Regions from separate parts of the Mesorhizobium sp. M0276 genome, predicted to be linked through region 4. Evidence: predicted binding sites of a transcription regulator. Region 4 holds the regulator's gene; each other region holds the start of a gene.
The links. Region 4 encodes PhoB, which activates phosphate uptake and scavenging genes when phosphate is short. Its sites were predicted from a motif close to TGTCATNNANCTGTCAT; they were not measured.
Positions count from the first base shown of each region.

Region 1 (3,937 bases), on a different contig from region 4:
GACGCTGCTGGTCGGTGTTGCCATCGGCATGTTTCATGGCTTCGGCATCGTCAAGATGGGCCTGCCGCCCTTCATCATCACGTTGGCGACGCTGACCTCGCTGCGCGGCATCGGCCTTTTGATGACCAACGGCAATTCGATCAATATCAACAGCGACACCTTCACCGCGTTCTCGCGCAGTTCCTTCATCGGCATCCCCAACCTGTTCTGGATGGTGATCCTGGTCGGCATTCCGGCCTATATCTTCCTGCATCACAGCCGCTGGGGCCGGTATCTGTTCTCGGTCGGCTCTAACGCCGAGGCCTCGCGCCTGTCCGGCGTCAATGTCCAGCGAACCATCTACATGGCCTACACGCTGTCCGGCCTCTGCGCGGCTTTCGTCGGCGTGCTGCTGGCCGCCCGCATCGGCATCGGCAATCCGACCCAGGCTGAGGGCTGGGAGCTGCAGGCGATCGCCTCGTCGGTCATCGGCGGCACCTCGCTGTTCGGTGCCGTCGGCTCGGTGCACGGACCGCTGCTTGGCGCCTTTATCCTGGCCACCATCAACAATGGCGCCAACCTGCTCAACGTCAACTCGTTCTGGCAGCGCATCATCACCGGCGCGCTGATCATCATCATCGTCTACTTCGACGGGCTGCGCCGCCGCGGCAAGTAAACCCTCGATCAATCGCTGGCCCGTCACAATCGACGGGCCGGCGATTCATTACCGACTGGATTGAAGCATGAAGGCCGTCGTCTGCCGTTCGCCCGGCGATCTTATCCTGGAAGACCGTCCGGCCCCCGGCGCGCCGCCTCCCGGCTGGGCGCTGGTGTCCGTCAGCCATGTCGGCATCTGCGGCACCGACTATCACATCTTCGAGGGCAAGCACCCGTTCCTCGCCTATCCCCGCATCATGGGCCATGAAGTATCGGGTACCGTGGTGGAACCCGGGGAAGGTGTCGAACTGGCCGTTGGCGAACCGGTCGTCATCAACCCCTATCTTTCCTGCGGCAAGTGCATCGCCTGCCGGCACGGCAAGCCGAATTGCTGCGTCAGCATCGAAGTGCTCGGGGTGCATCGCGACGGAGCCATGTGCGAACGCATCCTGGTGCCGGCGCAAAATCTCTATCCTGCCAACGGCCTGTCGTTGGCCGACGCCGCCGCCGTCGAGTTCCTGGCCATCGGCGCACATGCCGTGCGGCGTGCCAAGGCCGAAACCGGCGCACGCACACTGGTCATCGGCGCCGGCCCGATCGGGCTCGGCACCGCCATCTTCGCTCGCATCGCCGGCCTCGACGTGACATTGCTCGACATGAGCAGTGAAAGGCTCGCCTTCGCCGAGAATGAGCTTGGGTTCCAGACCCTCGACGGCTCGCGCGGCGCGGTGCCAGATCTGGTCAGGGAGGCAACCTCTGGCGAAGGCTTCGATGTGGTCTTCGACGCCACCGGCAACACCCAGTCGGTGCGGTCGGCTTTCGCCCATGTCGCGCATGGCGGAACATTGGTGCTGGTCAGCGTCGTCAAGGACGACATCAGCTTTTCCGATCCGGAATTCCACAAACGTGAAATGACATTGATCGGCAGCCGCAATGCGTTGCGCGCCGATTTCGACCATGTCGCCGCCTCGATCCGCAACGGCGCCGTTCCGCTGGCAAAACTCGTCACCCACCGCACCACGCTTTCCGGCACGCCACACGATCTGGCCCGCTGGGCGCATGAGAAATCAGGCCTGATCAAGGCTGTGATCGAGGTGGGAGCATAACATGACAGGCCGTGAACCCGGCCCGAATTGACGCGACCCCGTGCAGGTCGAACCGGTCCTCAAAACGCCAAGCCGCTGACAGGTGAGCGCGACCGAACTGGTCTGATATCAGCGTGAGTGAGATAAATCACGGTCTCCTACAAGGCCGGCACTCCCTACAGCGCCGACAGCTTCAACTCCACCCGTTCTGCCGGAAACCTGGATTCGGAAAACTGGATCGGCTGGCCATCCGGCGTGACGTTGACAGCGACTGTAACCAGCACGATGGCGCCCGGTTGCAGGTCGAGGTCTGCAAGGTCCGCCGCATCGGCGTGGCGCGCCGATAGCACGGTCGATTGCCTGAGATAGTCGTCGAAGCCGAACCGGGCGAGCGATGCGGTGATCGAGCCGGTCTCCGCCATTGCAGCATCGATACCGGCAAAGCGCCGGGCATCGAACCAGCCGGCAGCGCGCGACACAGGCCGTCCGTCGGCTTCGCCGCGCGTTTCCAGGCGGATCACATCGGCTCCCTTGGCGAGCCCCAGCCCCTCGGCGACGCGCTGGCTGGCCGGCTCGACCGAGGACGCCAGCAGGACGATATGCCGTTCCGATGTCTGCCCTTGCAGGCCCGTTGAAAAGCGTGTGCGCGCACCGATGGGATAGGACAGCCGCCTGCGCGACAGCACGAAGGTGCCGCGCCCCTGCTCGGCCCGCAGCACCCCTTCCTGCACAAGGGCCGATATGGCGCTGCGCACGGTGTGGCGGTTGACGCCATAGCGCTCAGCCAGTGCCATCTCCGGCGGCAGCGCGGCGCTTTCTGCGAAATCGCCGACGGCGATCGCCTGCAGGATCTTCTCGGCGATCTGCCGCCACAGCGAGACGCCGCTGCGCCGCTCGATGCTGTCCGCTGCCAGCCGCCCGACCATTGATTGCCCCCAGTCTTCAAGTGCTTGTCATCCACCCGTCATGGACTCGCGCTAGATAATAGGTATAATTTGTATAGTTGTCTATATCAATAGACAAATTTGGCGAAGAGGAATGTTGCTGATGCGAGGACAGGAAGCCCGCGATCAAGCCGAACGCAAGGCCGCCATGGCAACCCTGGCGCAATCCGGCGGCGACGACATCGTTCGGCTCTGGAACGAGGCCGGACTGCCTTCGGACGCAGAACTGCTGCGCGGCCCCGAAACCGGCCTGGTCACCGTACGCGGCCGCATCGGCGGTGGGGGCGCGCCCTTCAATGTCGGCGAGGCGACCGTCACCCGCGCCACCGTCCGGCTGCCGTCCGGACAGGTCGGCCATTGCTATGCGCTTGGCCGCGACAAGCAGAAGGCGAAGCTGGCGGCCATCGCCGACGCACTGTGGCAGGACCCGGCCCGCCGCGCCGAGGTCGAGACCGGGCTGATAGCGCCTCTGCGGTCGGCCCTGACCACGGCGCATGAACGCCGCCGCGCCGAGACGGCGGCAACGAAGGTGGATTTCTTCACCATGGTACGCGGAGAAGACTGATGGACATCGCATCGCAATCGATCGAGGGCGGCTTCGCCGATCCGGTCTTCAACGCACAGACCGTGTTCCGCGCTGTCATGGAGGCGATGGCGCGGCCTGGCAGCGTGCAGCCGTTGCCCGCCTTTGCCCGTCCGCCGGCGCCGCTGTCGGCGACCGCCGGTGCCATTGCGCTGGCGCTTTGCGACAATGACACCCCGCTCTGGCTCGACCCGGCTTTACAGGCTTCCCCTGCCATCAAATCCTGGCTTGGTTTCCACACCGGCGCGCCATTGGCCAACACGCCGGCCGATGCGCATTTCGCGTTGATCGCAGCCCCGGCCGAGATGATGGCGCTCGACGGTTTTTCGCAAGGCACGCAGGACTATCCCGACCGTTCGACCACATTGGTCCTGCAGGTCAGCGATCTCGTCTCCGGCACGCCGCTGTTGCTCGAAGGCCCCGGCATCGAAGCCAGCGCGACGATCGCGCCGGCACGGATGCCACGCCATTTCGTCGAACAGTGGAAGCAGAACATCAAGCGCTTTCCGCGAGGCGTCGACATCATCCTCACCACATCGGACGGCATTGCCTGCCTGCCGCGCACGACGCGCATCAAGACGATGGAGGCGTAAGATGTATGTCGCGGTTAAAGGCGGTGAAGCCGCAATCGCCAACGCCCACAGCCTGCTTGCCGACCGCCGCCGTGGCGACCGTTCGGTGCCAGCCCT
Region 1 is NZ_JAMYSC010000069.1:8,847-12,783, forward strand. It holds gene NKJ01_RS31675 (ABC transporter permease) at 1-655, shown strand, start outside; gene NKJ01_RS31680 (zinc-binding alcohol dehydrogenase family protein) at 723-1,742, shown strand; gene phnF (phosphonate metabolism transcriptional regulator PhnF) at 1,898-2,647, opposite strand; gene phnG (phosphonate C-P lyase system protein PhnG) at 2,769-3,230, shown strand; gene phnH (phosphonate C-P lyase system protein PhnH) at 3,230-3,841, shown strand; gene NKJ01_RS31700 (carbon-phosphorus lyase complex subunit) at 3,843-3,937, shown strand, end outside.
Region 1: phnF (phosphonate metabolism transcriptional regulator PhnF) is a predicted target of PhoB. The motif match lies at 2,673-2,689, and genes of this name have one in related genera.

Region 2 (3,937 bases), on a different contig from region 4:
CCCTGATGCCGCCTTTTCCGATCATGAATGCCTGAGTTCCACCGATGTCGCCATCAATACGCCCAGCGGCCCGCGTTGGTTTTCGTGGATCGAACTATCGGTGCGCGACAAGGACAGCGGCGCCGTTTCGCATCGCGCCATCGCCCGCGACATCACCGCCCGCAAACGCGCCGAATCCTCGCTGATCACCGCACGCGAACGGGCCGAATACGCCAGCCAGGCCAAATCGCGCTTCCTCGCCACCGTCAGCCATGAAATTCGCACGCCGATGAACGGCATCATGGGCATGGCCAGGCTGCTGGCGGACACCAGCCTGTCGCCGGAGCAGCAGACCTATGTCGGCGCCGTCTCGACCTCAGCCAGCGCATTGCTTGCCCTGATCGAGGATCTTCTCGACTACTCCAAGATCGAAGCCGGGCGCTTCGACCCGGAGCCGCAGCCGATGTCGGTGCGCGAGATCGCCGACAACATCATCGAATTGCTGGCCGCGCGCGCCTTCGCCAAGGATATCGGGCTGGGCTGCTATGTCGAACCCGACGTGCCGCAGTTGATCACTGCCGATCCGGGCAGGGTCAGGCAGGTGCTGCTCAACCTTATCGGCAACGCCATCAAGTTTACCGACAGCGGCGGCGTGTTGGTGAGCGTTGCGCGTGTGCGCACCGAAACCACCGACCGCATTTGCTTCACCATCGCCGATACCGGTCCGGGCCTGCACGATGAGGATCTGGACCGCATTTTCGAGGAGTTCGAGCAAGCCGACGGCACGTCGACGCGTGCGCATGGCGGGGCCGGTCTTGGCCTTGCCATCTCCAAACGCCTAGTGGCCGCCATGGGCGGCACGATCTCGGTGTCCAGCCGGATCGGCCAGGGATCCGAGTTCGTCTTCGAGATCCCGGCGATAGCAGCCACCGAGGCACAGCAGGGCCGCCAAAACGCGCTTTCGGGCAGGCGCGCGGTGATCCTTTCGAAAAACGCTGTCGAGGCTGATGCCATCGCCCGCACCATCCGCGCCAATGGCGGCGCGGTCGACCTCGCCACCACCGCCGCGCAGGCCGCACCCTTCGCCGCCGGCTGCGATGCGCTTCTGGTCGATGCGGCCATGGAAGAAAGCGACGGAAGGCTGCTCAAGCGCCTGCGCTTGAGCGGTTTTTCCCACTGCGAGGCCATCACGCTGATCGCGCCGACCGACCGCGGCATGCTCGGCGAGTTCCGCGCCAGCGGCTACGCAACTTTCCTGGCCAGGCCGGTGCGTGGCGGAACGCTTCTGCGGGTGCTGTTGAGCAGCCATGCCCCAAGCCTCACCCAGCCGCAGCTGGAAAAGCGTGGCGGGCCGACACTTCGCACCGTCAGCAACCGACAGAGGGGCCTGTCGGTGCTGATCGCCGAGGACAATGACATCAACGCCATGCTGGCCCGCGCCACGCTGTTGAAGGCCGGGCATCGCGTCAAAGTGGTCGGCAATGGCAAGGCCGCCGTCGAGGCTGTCACGGGCGCCGGGCACAACCACCGCTTCGACGTGGTTCTGATGGACCTGCACATGCCGGTCATGGACGGACTGGACGCGATTGCCGCCATCCGCCGCCATGAGGAAGAAACCGCAATGTCGCCGGTGCCGATCATGGTACTGTCGGCCGACAGCCAGGAAAAGACCCGCCATGCGGTGTTGGCTCATGGCGCCAGCGGCTTTGTCACCAAGCCGCTCGACCCTGAGGCGTTGGTCAATGCCGTCGAGGGACAGGTCGTCGCAGCCTGAGTTTTTCACCGTCCAATCCGCGCCACGCGCTCAGGTAACGCAGTCGGTTGATCGCATTCGCCAGCCGACGAAGTATTGCCCGCAAGGTCGCATCACGGTACTGTCACAATCCTGTTGCACCTACACCGTATCCCCGTGCCAAGAGGGATGGCTCGAAGGAGAATCACTCGTGCATACAGTTATGCCGGAATGTGACACTCGGCCGAACGCCAGCAGCGCGCTGCTTGCCGGACGTAACGCCGATTGCGTCATGAAGGGCGCAGCACTGGGCCGTATAGGTAATCTTGAAGTGCGACTCGCTCGCAACGAAGCCGAGATCGCGGCCGCGCAGGAAGTGCGCTACCGGGTGTTCTACGACGAACTTGGCGCCAGAAAAGACCTGTTCCAGACCCATGACCGCCGTGATGCCGACCGGTTCGACCCGCTCTGCGACCATCTGCTGGTTTTGGACACCACGCTTTCCGGCCCCGAACATCGCCGCATCGTCGGCACCTATCGGCTGCTGCGGCAAGAAATCGCGGCCACCGCCGGAGGGTTCTATTCGGAAGGTGAATTCGAGCTGACCAAGCTCATCGCCCGTCACCCCGGCCAGCGTTTTCTCGAACTCGGCCGCTCCTGCGTTTTGCCGGAATACCGTTCGAAGCGCACTATCGAGGCATTGTGGCAAGGCATCTGGGCTTACATCAACCACTACGAAATCGGTGTGATGACCGGTTGTGCTTCCTTCCACGGCACGGTGCCGGCGGCGCATGCCGAGGCACTCACCTACCTCGCCCACCACTGCCGGACGAATTCGGCCTGGGATGTGCGCGCGGTGTCCGCGCGTTACTGCTCGATGGACCTGATGCCGATCGAGGCGGTCAACACCAAGGCGGCAATCGCGGCAATGCCGCCCTTGGTCAAGGGCTATCTGCGCGTTGGCGCCCGCATCGGCGATGGCTGCGTCATCGACCGCGAATTCTCGACGGTCGACGTCTTCGTCGTGATGCCGGTCAAGGAAATCGGCGCCCGCTACGTCAACTATTATGGCGGGGAAGCCCAGCGCTTCGCAGCGTGATGGCGAATAGCGAATAGCGAGAACTACGCCGCAATCCTGCGGGCTGCTATCCCTAATCGCTACTCCCTATTCGCTATTCGCTCCTTCACGGAATATCTTCCGGGCGCCGGCCGGGTCGGCTCTTGTAGGACGGAAACGACCAGCCGAATTTGAGCGCGCCGCCACGCACAAGGAACGCCGCAGCAAAACCGGCGAGGTCCGAAGTGAGCGGCGGCAGCCCGGCAAGATCGCCAAGTGTATAGAGGCCGGCACCGGCAAGGGCTGCTGTGACGTAGATTTCGGGCCTGAGCAGCACCGATGGCTCGCCGGCCAGGAGATCGCGCAGAATGCCGCCGGAGGTGGCTGTGAGCACGCCGGTGATGACGGAGACGACCGGCGAACCGGTAATCGCCAGTCCCTTGGCGGCGCCCATCACCGAAAAGGCGGCGAGCCCGATGGCGTCGAGCCAGAGCAGCCATTTCCAGCGCGATTCGACGCGATGCGCGCCGAAGAAGACCAGCGCGGCAACCACGGCGCAGATCAGCACATAGCTGGAGTTGGCGACCCAGAAAACCGGCAGGTTGAGGATGACGTCGCGAAGCGTGCCGCCGCCTATCCCGGTGACGCTGGCCAGGAACAGGAAACCGATGATGTCGAGTTGTTTGCGCGAAGCCGCAAGTGCCCCGGTCGCGGCGAAGACGGCGACACCGGCATAGTCGAGAAGCGCGATGGGGTTCATGAAGCGAACAATGAAAGAGTGAGTAGCGAATAGCGAGTAGCGAATAGCGAGTAGCGAATAGCACGAAGCCGCGCAGCAACTCTTGCGTATTTCCTATTCGCTACTCGCTACTCCCTATTCGCTTGTCCGTTCAGGCGTCTTTCTCAGCCTGCTCGTTCACCGGTCCCGGCTCGACCGGCGCTTCAGCGGCGGCAAACTTCGGACCGCCCTTGGCGACGCCGACCATGGCCGGGCGCAGAACCCGCTCGCCGATCGAATAGCCCGGCTGCACGACCTGGACCACGGTGTTGGCCGGAACATCCGGATTGGGCACTTCAAACATCGCCTGATGGAAATTGGGATCGAACTTCTCGCCTTCAGGGGCGAGCTTCTTGACCCCGTGCCGTTCCAGCGCCGACAGCATGGCGCG
Region 2 is NZ_JAMYSC010000001.1:48,019-51,955, reverse strand. It holds gene NKJ01_RS00210 (ATP-binding protein) at 1-1,753, shown strand, start outside; gene olsB (l-ornithine N(alpha)-acyltransferase) at 1,935-2,810, shown strand; gene NKJ01_RS00200 (trimeric intracellular cation channel family protein) at 2,896-3,528, opposite strand; gene grpE (nucleotide exchange factor GrpE) at 3,659-3,937, opposite strand, start outside.
Region 2: olsB (l-ornithine N(alpha)-acyltransferase) is a predicted target of PhoB. The motif match lies at 1,855-1,871, and genes of this name have one in related genera.

Region 3 (3,937 bases), on a different contig from region 4:
AGCTTTATCGCATGAGCGAGGCCGAGCGCCGCTTCCTGATGCGTACCGACTGGGGTTTCGTCCATCAGAACCCCGCTGACGGCCTGCGCATGACGGTGTCGGCCGGCGCCAATGTCGGCGAGCGGCTGATGGCTGTCGGCGACCGCCACTACGGCAGGATCCGCGCCACCGCCGTCGACTGGCTGTCGCGCGTCGAGATCGATGAGGACCGCATCGATGACGAGCCGCGCGCCTTCTCCGGTGGCATGCGCCAGCGCCTGCAGATCGCTCGCAACCTCGTCACCGGCCCACGCCTGGTGTTCATGGACGAGCCGACCGGCGGCCTCGACGTCTCGGTCCAGGCACGCCTGCTCGACCTGCTGCGCGGGCTGGTCACCGATCTCGGCCTGGCGGCAATCGTCGTCACCCATGACCTCGCGGTGGCACGGCTGTTGTCGCAGCGCATGATGGTGATGAAGGACGGCCGCGTCGTCGAAAGCGGTCTCACCGACCGCGTGCTCGATGATCCGCGCGCGCCTTATACGCAGTTGCTCGTTTCCTCGATTCTACAGGTTTGACGATGAAGTCTCAAAGCGCGTGTTCGCGAAACCTTGGCGCGAGGCACCCCCCTCTGGCCTGCCGGCCATCTCCCCCGCAAGGAGGGAGATCGGCTGTCCCTGCTGCTTTCACCAGTTACCAAGGCTGCAAGAAAAGCGCTGCGGGTGAAACTGCCAATCTCCACCCTTGCGGGGGAGATGTCCGGCAGGACAGAGGGGGGTGCCTCGCGCCGACACCTCGCAACCACCCGCTTCGAGATTTCACCGTTATTCCGCACGTGCAATTGCATTGGCCAGAGGGGGGTGCTGGCCCGCAAGCGGACGATGATTGGAGGACCTTCTGATGGCCACCCCCCTCGTTGTCTCGGACGTTGCCAAGAGCTTCACCATGCATCTGCGCGACGGCATTAAACTGCCTGTCGTCGCCGGAGTCTCGTTCTCGATCAGGGCCGGCGAATGCACCGTGCTTGGCGGCCCGTCCGGTGCCGGCAAGAGTTCGATCCTCAAGATGCTCTACGGCAACTATGCCGTCGACGAGGGCCAGATCATCGTCACGCATGACGACGGACTGATCGACCTTGCCACCGCCAGCCCGCGCACCGTGCTTGCCGTGCGCCGGCAAACGATCGGCTATGTCAGCCAGTTCCTGCGCACCGTGCCGCGCGTCTCGGCGCTCGATGTCGTCGCCGAACCGCTGGTCGAACGCGGCGAAGACCGCGAAATTGCACGCGACAAGGCAGGTGCGTTGCTGGCGCAGCTCAACCTGCCGGAGAAACTTTGGGCATTGCCGCCGGCGACCTTCTCCGGCGGCGAGCAGCAGCGCGTCAACATCGCGCGCGGCTTCATCACCGAGCACCCGATCCTGCTGCTCGACGAGCCGACCGCTTCGCTCGATGCCAGGAACCGTGACGTGGTGATCGAACTCATCGCCGCCAAGAAAGCGGCTGATGTCGCCCTGCTTGGCATCTTCCACGACCACGACGTGCGCGAGGCGGTTGCCGACCGCATCATCGACGTCACCGCTTTCGCTCCCGGAAAAATTGCCGCATGACCAGGAAATTGTCGGAGACACCGCTGGTCCACCCCACGGCGGAGGTGCAGAACTCGACGCTCGGCCGCTGGACCGAGATCGCCGACCGCAGCCGGGTGTTGGAGAGCGAACTCGGCGATTATTCCTACATGATGCAGGATTGCGCCGTCTGGTGCGCGACGATCGGCAAGTTTTCCAACATCGCGGCAAGCGTGCGCATCAACGCCACCAACCACCCGACCTGGCGGCCGACGCTGCACCATTTCACCTACCGCGCTTCGGACTATTGGGACGATGCCGAGCACGAGAGCGAGTTTTTCGCCCAGCGCCGCGCCAAACGCGTCACCATCGGCCACGACACCTGGCTCGGTCACGGCTCGACCATCCTGCCCGGCGTCACCGTCGGCGATGGTGCCGCGGTCGGCGCCGGCGCTGTCGTCTCGAAGGATGTCGCCCCCTACACGATCGTCGGCGGCGTGCCGGCAAAACCAATCCGCGAGCGCTTCGACCGCCGCACCGCCGAACGTTATCAGGCGCTTGCCTGGTGGGACTGGGATCATGCCAGGCTGCGCGCTTCGCTCGTCGATTTCCGGGAACTATCTGCCGAAGCCTTCCTGGAAAAATACGGCGGATAGGTCTTCACATCATCGGCATGGGCAGCAGCATGGCAGGACCTGTTCGATGACTCTCTCAAGCTTTTTCGAGGAGCACTTCGAGGACCTGCTGGTCCTGGGCCGGCCGTAAACTCCACGCCTGTGGAGCGTAACAAAACTGACATCACCGCGACACGGCAGGTTCATGTGGCTGCGTTAGGCGAGTGCCTGACGATCAATATGGTCCGGACTGGAACCTGCCCCATGTCAGCAACCTCTGCCACGCTCGAAATCCGCGGTGTCACCCGACGATTTGGCAAGAACACCGCCGTCAGCGACATCAACATCGCGATCCCGCAGGGTCAGATGGTTGGCATTATCGGCCGTTCCGGTGCCGGCAAATCAACCCTTCTTCGCATGATCAACCGCCTCATCGATCCCAGCCAGGGGTCGATTTTTTTTGACGGCGCCGAGGTCTCCCAGTTGAGCGGCTCGCCGCTGCGGCGCTGGCAACGCGACTGCGCCATGATCTTCCAGCAGTTCAACCTGGTGCCGCGCCTCGACGTGCTGACCAATGTGCTGCTCGGCAAGCTGAACCACCGTTCGACCATGTCAAACCTGTTCGGCATGTTCTCCCGCGCCGAATGCGCCGAGGCGGTCGCAGCCCTTGAGCGGCTCGACATCGCCCGTACAGCGCTGCAGCCCGCCGGCACCTTGTCGGGCGGCCAGCAGCAACGCGTCGCCATTGCCCGCGCCATGATGCAGCAGCCCAGGGTGATCCTCGCCGACGAGCCGATCGCTTCGCTCGATCCGCTCAACGCCAAGGTGGTGATGGACTCGCTGCAGGACATCAATTTGCGCGAAGGCATCACCGTCGTCACCAATCTGCACACGCTGGACACCGCCCGCACCTATTGCAACCGCATCATCGGCATGGCCGCCGGCAAGGTCGTCTTCGACGGACCGCCGGAGGAGCTCAACCGCGAGGCCGTGCGCCTCGTCTATGGCGCCGACAGCAATGGCCAGGAAATCTCAGAGGCCATCACCTCGACCAGCGTTGCCTTCAGCCGAAAGATCGCCGCATCCGCCGGACCGCTCGAACCCGCTTTCCCGGGTTATTGAGTCCATGATCCCGAAAAGTGAAAACCGGTTTTCGGGAAAGATCGTGGACCAAAAAAGAACGGTTGGGATCGCCAGCCCACGTCAAGGGCGCCAGTCAAACTCAAGAACGCTGCCGGCGCGGGGCCGGAACCTACAGGAGAGATTACAGATGTTCAGAAAGATGGTTTTCTGCGCCGTTTCGGTGCTCGCCATGGCGACCAGCATGGCCCACGCCGCCGATATGAAGGAATTTCGCGTCGGCATCCTCGGCGGTGAAAACGAAACCGACCGGCTGCGCAACTACCAGTGCCTAGCCGACCATTTGAAGGCCGAATTCGGCTTCGAAAAGGTCTCGCTGTTCCCCGCCGCCGACTATGACGGCGTGATCCAGGGCCTGCTCGGCGGCACGCTCGACTTCGCCGAGCTCGGCGCTTCCGGTTATGCCAGCGTCGCTCTCAAGGACCCGAAGGCGGTCACCCCGATCCTCACCACCCAGCAGACCGACGGCGCTACCGGCTACTATTCGATCGGCCTGGCGCTGAAATCCTCCGGCATCACCGACATCAAGTCGGCCAAGGGCAAGAAGCTCGGCTACGCCGATCCGGATTCGACCTCCGGCTATCTGATCCCGCTGACCCAGATCCCGAAGGACACCGGCGCTTCGAACGAGACCTTCT
Region 3 is NZ_JAMYSC010000069.1:15,399-19,335, forward strand. It holds gene phnK (phosphonate C-P lyase system protein PhnK) at 1-557, shown strand, start outside; gene phnL (phosphonate C-P lyase system protein PhnL) at 880-1,587, shown strand; gene NKJ01_RS31725 (DapH/DapD/GlmU-related protein) at 1,584-2,201, shown strand; gene phnC (phosphonate ABC transporter ATP-binding protein) at 2,424-3,281, shown strand; gene phnD (phosphonate ABC transporter substrate-binding protein) at 3,430-3,937, shown strand, end outside.
Region 3: phnC (phosphonate ABC transporter ATP-binding protein) is a predicted target of PhoB. The motif match lies at 2,328-2,344, and genes of this name have one in related genera.

Region 4 (3,937 bases):
AGTCGGTCGCCTACCGCGCCGCGCTATCGGGCATTGTCACCGGCATATTGCTGTCGATCGCCCGTATCTCCGGCGAGACGGCACCACTGCTCTTCACGGCGCTCAACAACCAGTTCTGGTCGAGCAATCTCAACGCGCCGATGGCCAGCCTGCCTGTCACCATCTTCCAGTTCGCTCTCAGCCCCTACGAGGAATGGCAGCAACTGGCCTGGACCGGCGCACTCATCATCACATTGACGGTTCTTGCGCTCAGCATCGTTGCGCGCAGCCTGACCGGACGCAGAGAGGACAAATGAGCCAGATGTTGTCTCCAGACATGACGATCGCCGCCGAGGCCACCGCCAAGGCCAAGATCGAGGTCAAGAACCTCAACTTCTACTACGGCCAGTCGAAGGCGCTGAAGGACATTACGCTGTCCTTGCCGGAGCGCAGCGTCACCGCCTTCATCGGGCCTTCGGGCTGCGGGAAGTCGACGCTGCTGCGCGTCTTCAACCGCATCTACGAGCTCTATCCCAAGCAGACGGCCGAAGGTCAGGTGCTGCTCGACGGCCAGAACGTTCTCGACCGCTCGCAGGACCTCAACCTGCTGCGCACCAAGATCGGCATGGTGTTCCAGAAGCCGACGCCATTTCCGATGTCGATCTATGAAAACATCGCGTTCGGCATCAGGCTCTACGAGAAGCTGAGCAAGTCGGAGATGGACGGCCGCGTCGAGCAGGCGCTGAAGCGCGCGGCACTCTGGACCGAGGTCAAGGACAAGCTCGACGCCAGCGGCCTCAGCCTCTCCGGCGGCCAGCAGCAGCGGCTCTGCATCGCCCGCACCGTGGCGGTGAAGCCGGAAGTCATCCTGCTCGACGAGCCCGCCTCGGCGCTCGACCCGCTGTCGACCGCCAAGATCGAGGAACTGATCGACGAGTTGCAAGCCGACTACACGATCGTCATCGTCACCCACAACATGCAGCAGGCGGCGCGCGTATCGAAGCAGACGGCCTTCATGTATCTGGGCGAGCTGGTCGAGTTCGACCGCACCGAGAAGATCTTCACGTCGCCCCGCGAGAAGCGCACGCAGGACTACATCACCGGCCGCTTCGGCTGAGCTCAGGCATACGAGGAACAGGATCATGAGCGAACACACAGTCGCTTCTTTCGACGAGGATCTCGGTCAGATCAGCAAGCTCATCAGCGACATGGGCGATCTCGCCAGCTCGATGGTCGGCGGTGCGACCAAGGCGCTCTTGAATTCCGACAACGCCTTGGCACAGCGCGTCGTCTCCGATGATGCGATCATGGACGCGCGCCAGCGCGAGCTCGACGACCGCGCAATCACGCTGATCGCCAAGCGGCAGCCGATGGCCGATGATCTGCGCCATGTCGTCGGTTCTATCCGCATGGCCGGCGATCTCGAACGCATCGGCGACCTTGCCAAGAACATCGCCAAGCGTGTCGGCACTGTCGGCCTCAGCGTCACGCCGCGCGACCTTTCGCACTCGATCGATGGAATGGCACAACTGGTGCTGATCCAGGTGCAGGGCGTCATCGAGGAATATGCGGCGCGTGACGCCGCCGCGCTGGCGAAACTGCGTGCCGACGACGAACGCATCGACGTCAAATACACCTCCGTGTTCCGCGAGCTTCTCACCTATATGATGGAAGACCCGCGCAACATCACCGCGTGCACGCATCTTTTGTTCTGCGCCAAGAACCTCGAGCGCATCGGCGACCATGTCACCAACATCGCGGAAAATGCCTATTATGTTTTGACCGGCACGCAGCTGCCGGCCAATCGTCCGAAACAGGACGAGACGACAATGTCCGCGCCCGCGGCATGACGACAGGGGTAACCAGCCGATGATCGCGCCACGCATCATGGTGGTGGAGGACGAGGAGCCGCTAGGCGTGCTGCTCCGTTACAATCTGGAGTCCGAGGGCTATCAGGTCGAGGTCGTGACGCGCGGCGACGAGGCCGAGATCCGGCTGCAGGAGAACGTGCCTGACCTTCTGGTGCTCGACTGGATGGTACCGGCGGTCTCCGGCATCGAACTCTGCCGGCGCCTGCGAATGCGTCCCGAGACCGAGCGGCTGCCGATCATCATGCTGACCGCGCGCGGCGAGGAGAGCGATCGCGTGCGGGGCCTCTCGACCGGCGCCGACGATTATCTGGTAAAGCCGTTTTCGACACCGGAGTTCATGGCCAGGGTCAAGGCGCTGCTGCGCCGTGCCAAGCCGGAACTGCTGTCCAGCGTGCTGAAGGTCGGCGACATCGTGCTCGATCGAGAATCGCACCGGGTCTATCGCAAGAAGAGCGAGATCCGGCTCGGGCCGACCGAATTCCGCCTGCTCGAATTCATGATGCGCCATCCCGGCCGCGTGTTCTCGCGCAGCCAGCTGCTCGACAACGTCTGGGGCGAAACGATCTACATCGACGAACGCACGGTAGACGTGCATGTCGGGCGGCTGCGCAAAGCCGTCAACAACGGCCGCATGCCCGACGTCATCCGCACCATTCGGGGCGCAGGCTACGCGATCAGGGAAGACTAGCCGATAGATCGGAACCAAGGTTCAAATTCAATCAGCAGGTCGTCGCCAATGGCCACGCGATGGCAGACATTCAAGCAGGCGGCATCGAAGTCTAAACTGCCCTTCGCGGTCGCGGGCTCGCGCGTACCTTGACTGGCTGGCGATTGCCTTCCGATCTCCCAATTCGCTTTTCTGCCAGGCTGGCCGCAGGAAGCACGGCCCGTGACACTTTAGTTGGTCACATTGCTATCTTGCCCGCAGACCTCCGATCAAAGTCGCGCGCCTCAAGAAACAATTTGAACTAATATGGCTATGTGCCCGCTAGAGGATGTGGTTTCGCATAAATTCGCAATTTTATTAAAAATTGCATCCGACTAAGAGCGAGTTTCCCTCTTCTTTATTGATTGTATGTGCTCCGAATAGTCAATACGATCTTGGATCTGATGATGATTCCGCGGGAACGATCTCGTTCGTTGCAACGTTGCTTTGAAAGCGGTCGCCGGACGCTGCGCCGAATGATTTGACCAGGTCGGACACTAAGAGGAAGGATTTCTGATGAGCACGGTCTTAAACGCCAAAGGTATTCCTCTTCCCTACACCGGCGCGTCCAGTCATTGGTTCTCGGCAACCGGAGCCGGGGCCGAACTGCATGGCACTTCAGGCAACGACTCCTTCTGGGGAGACACCGGCGTCTATGTCACGATGTACGGTGGCGCCGGCGATGACTACTATCACCTCTATTCCACCAACAATAAGGCGGTCGAAGATCCCGGGGCCGGGATCGATACGATCGACACCTGGATGAGCTACAAGCTCCCCGACAATTTCGAGAACCTGGTCGTTACCGGCGCCAATCGATATGCGTTCGGAAATGCGTTGGACAACATCATCAAGGGCGGGTCGGGTCATCAGACGCTGGATGGCGGCAAGGGAAATGATGTCCTGATCGGCGGTGACGGCGCCGACACTTTCGCCATCTCCAAAGGAAATGGGAGCGATCTTATCTTCGATTTCGGTGCGACCGATGTGGTGCGCCTTAACGGCTATGACTTCACTTCGTTCGACGCCGTCCGTTCGCAGATGGTTCAGGTGGAATCGAACGTGATGCTGAACCTCGGATCTGACGAGATCCTGGTGTTCAAGAATACGACCATCGACAAGTTGCAGCCCACCCAGTTCGAACTGCCGATAGACAAGTCCGGAATGACGCTGTCCTTCTCCGACGAATTCAACACGCTGAGCCTTCGGGACGGGCAGGACGGCACGTGGAATTCCAATTTCTCGTGGGGCGCGCCGAACGGCAGCACATTGAGCAGCAATGGCGAGTTGCAATGGTATATCGACGCCAATTACGGGCCGACGAGTTCCGTCCACCCGTTCAGCGTTGAAAACGGCGTCCTCACCATCACCGCCGCGCAGG
Region 4 is NZ_JAMYSC010000009.1:46,275-50,211, reverse strand. It holds gene pstA (phosphate ABC transporter permease PstA) at 1-296, shown strand, start outside; gene pstB (phosphate ABC transporter ATP-binding protein PstB) at 293-1,096, shown strand; gene phoU (phosphate signaling complex protein PhoU) at 1,122-1,829, shown strand; gene phoB (phosphate regulon transcriptional regulator PhoB) at 1,849-2,538, shown strand; gene eglC (endo-1,3-1,4-beta-glycanase EglC) at 3,073-3,937, shown strand, end outside.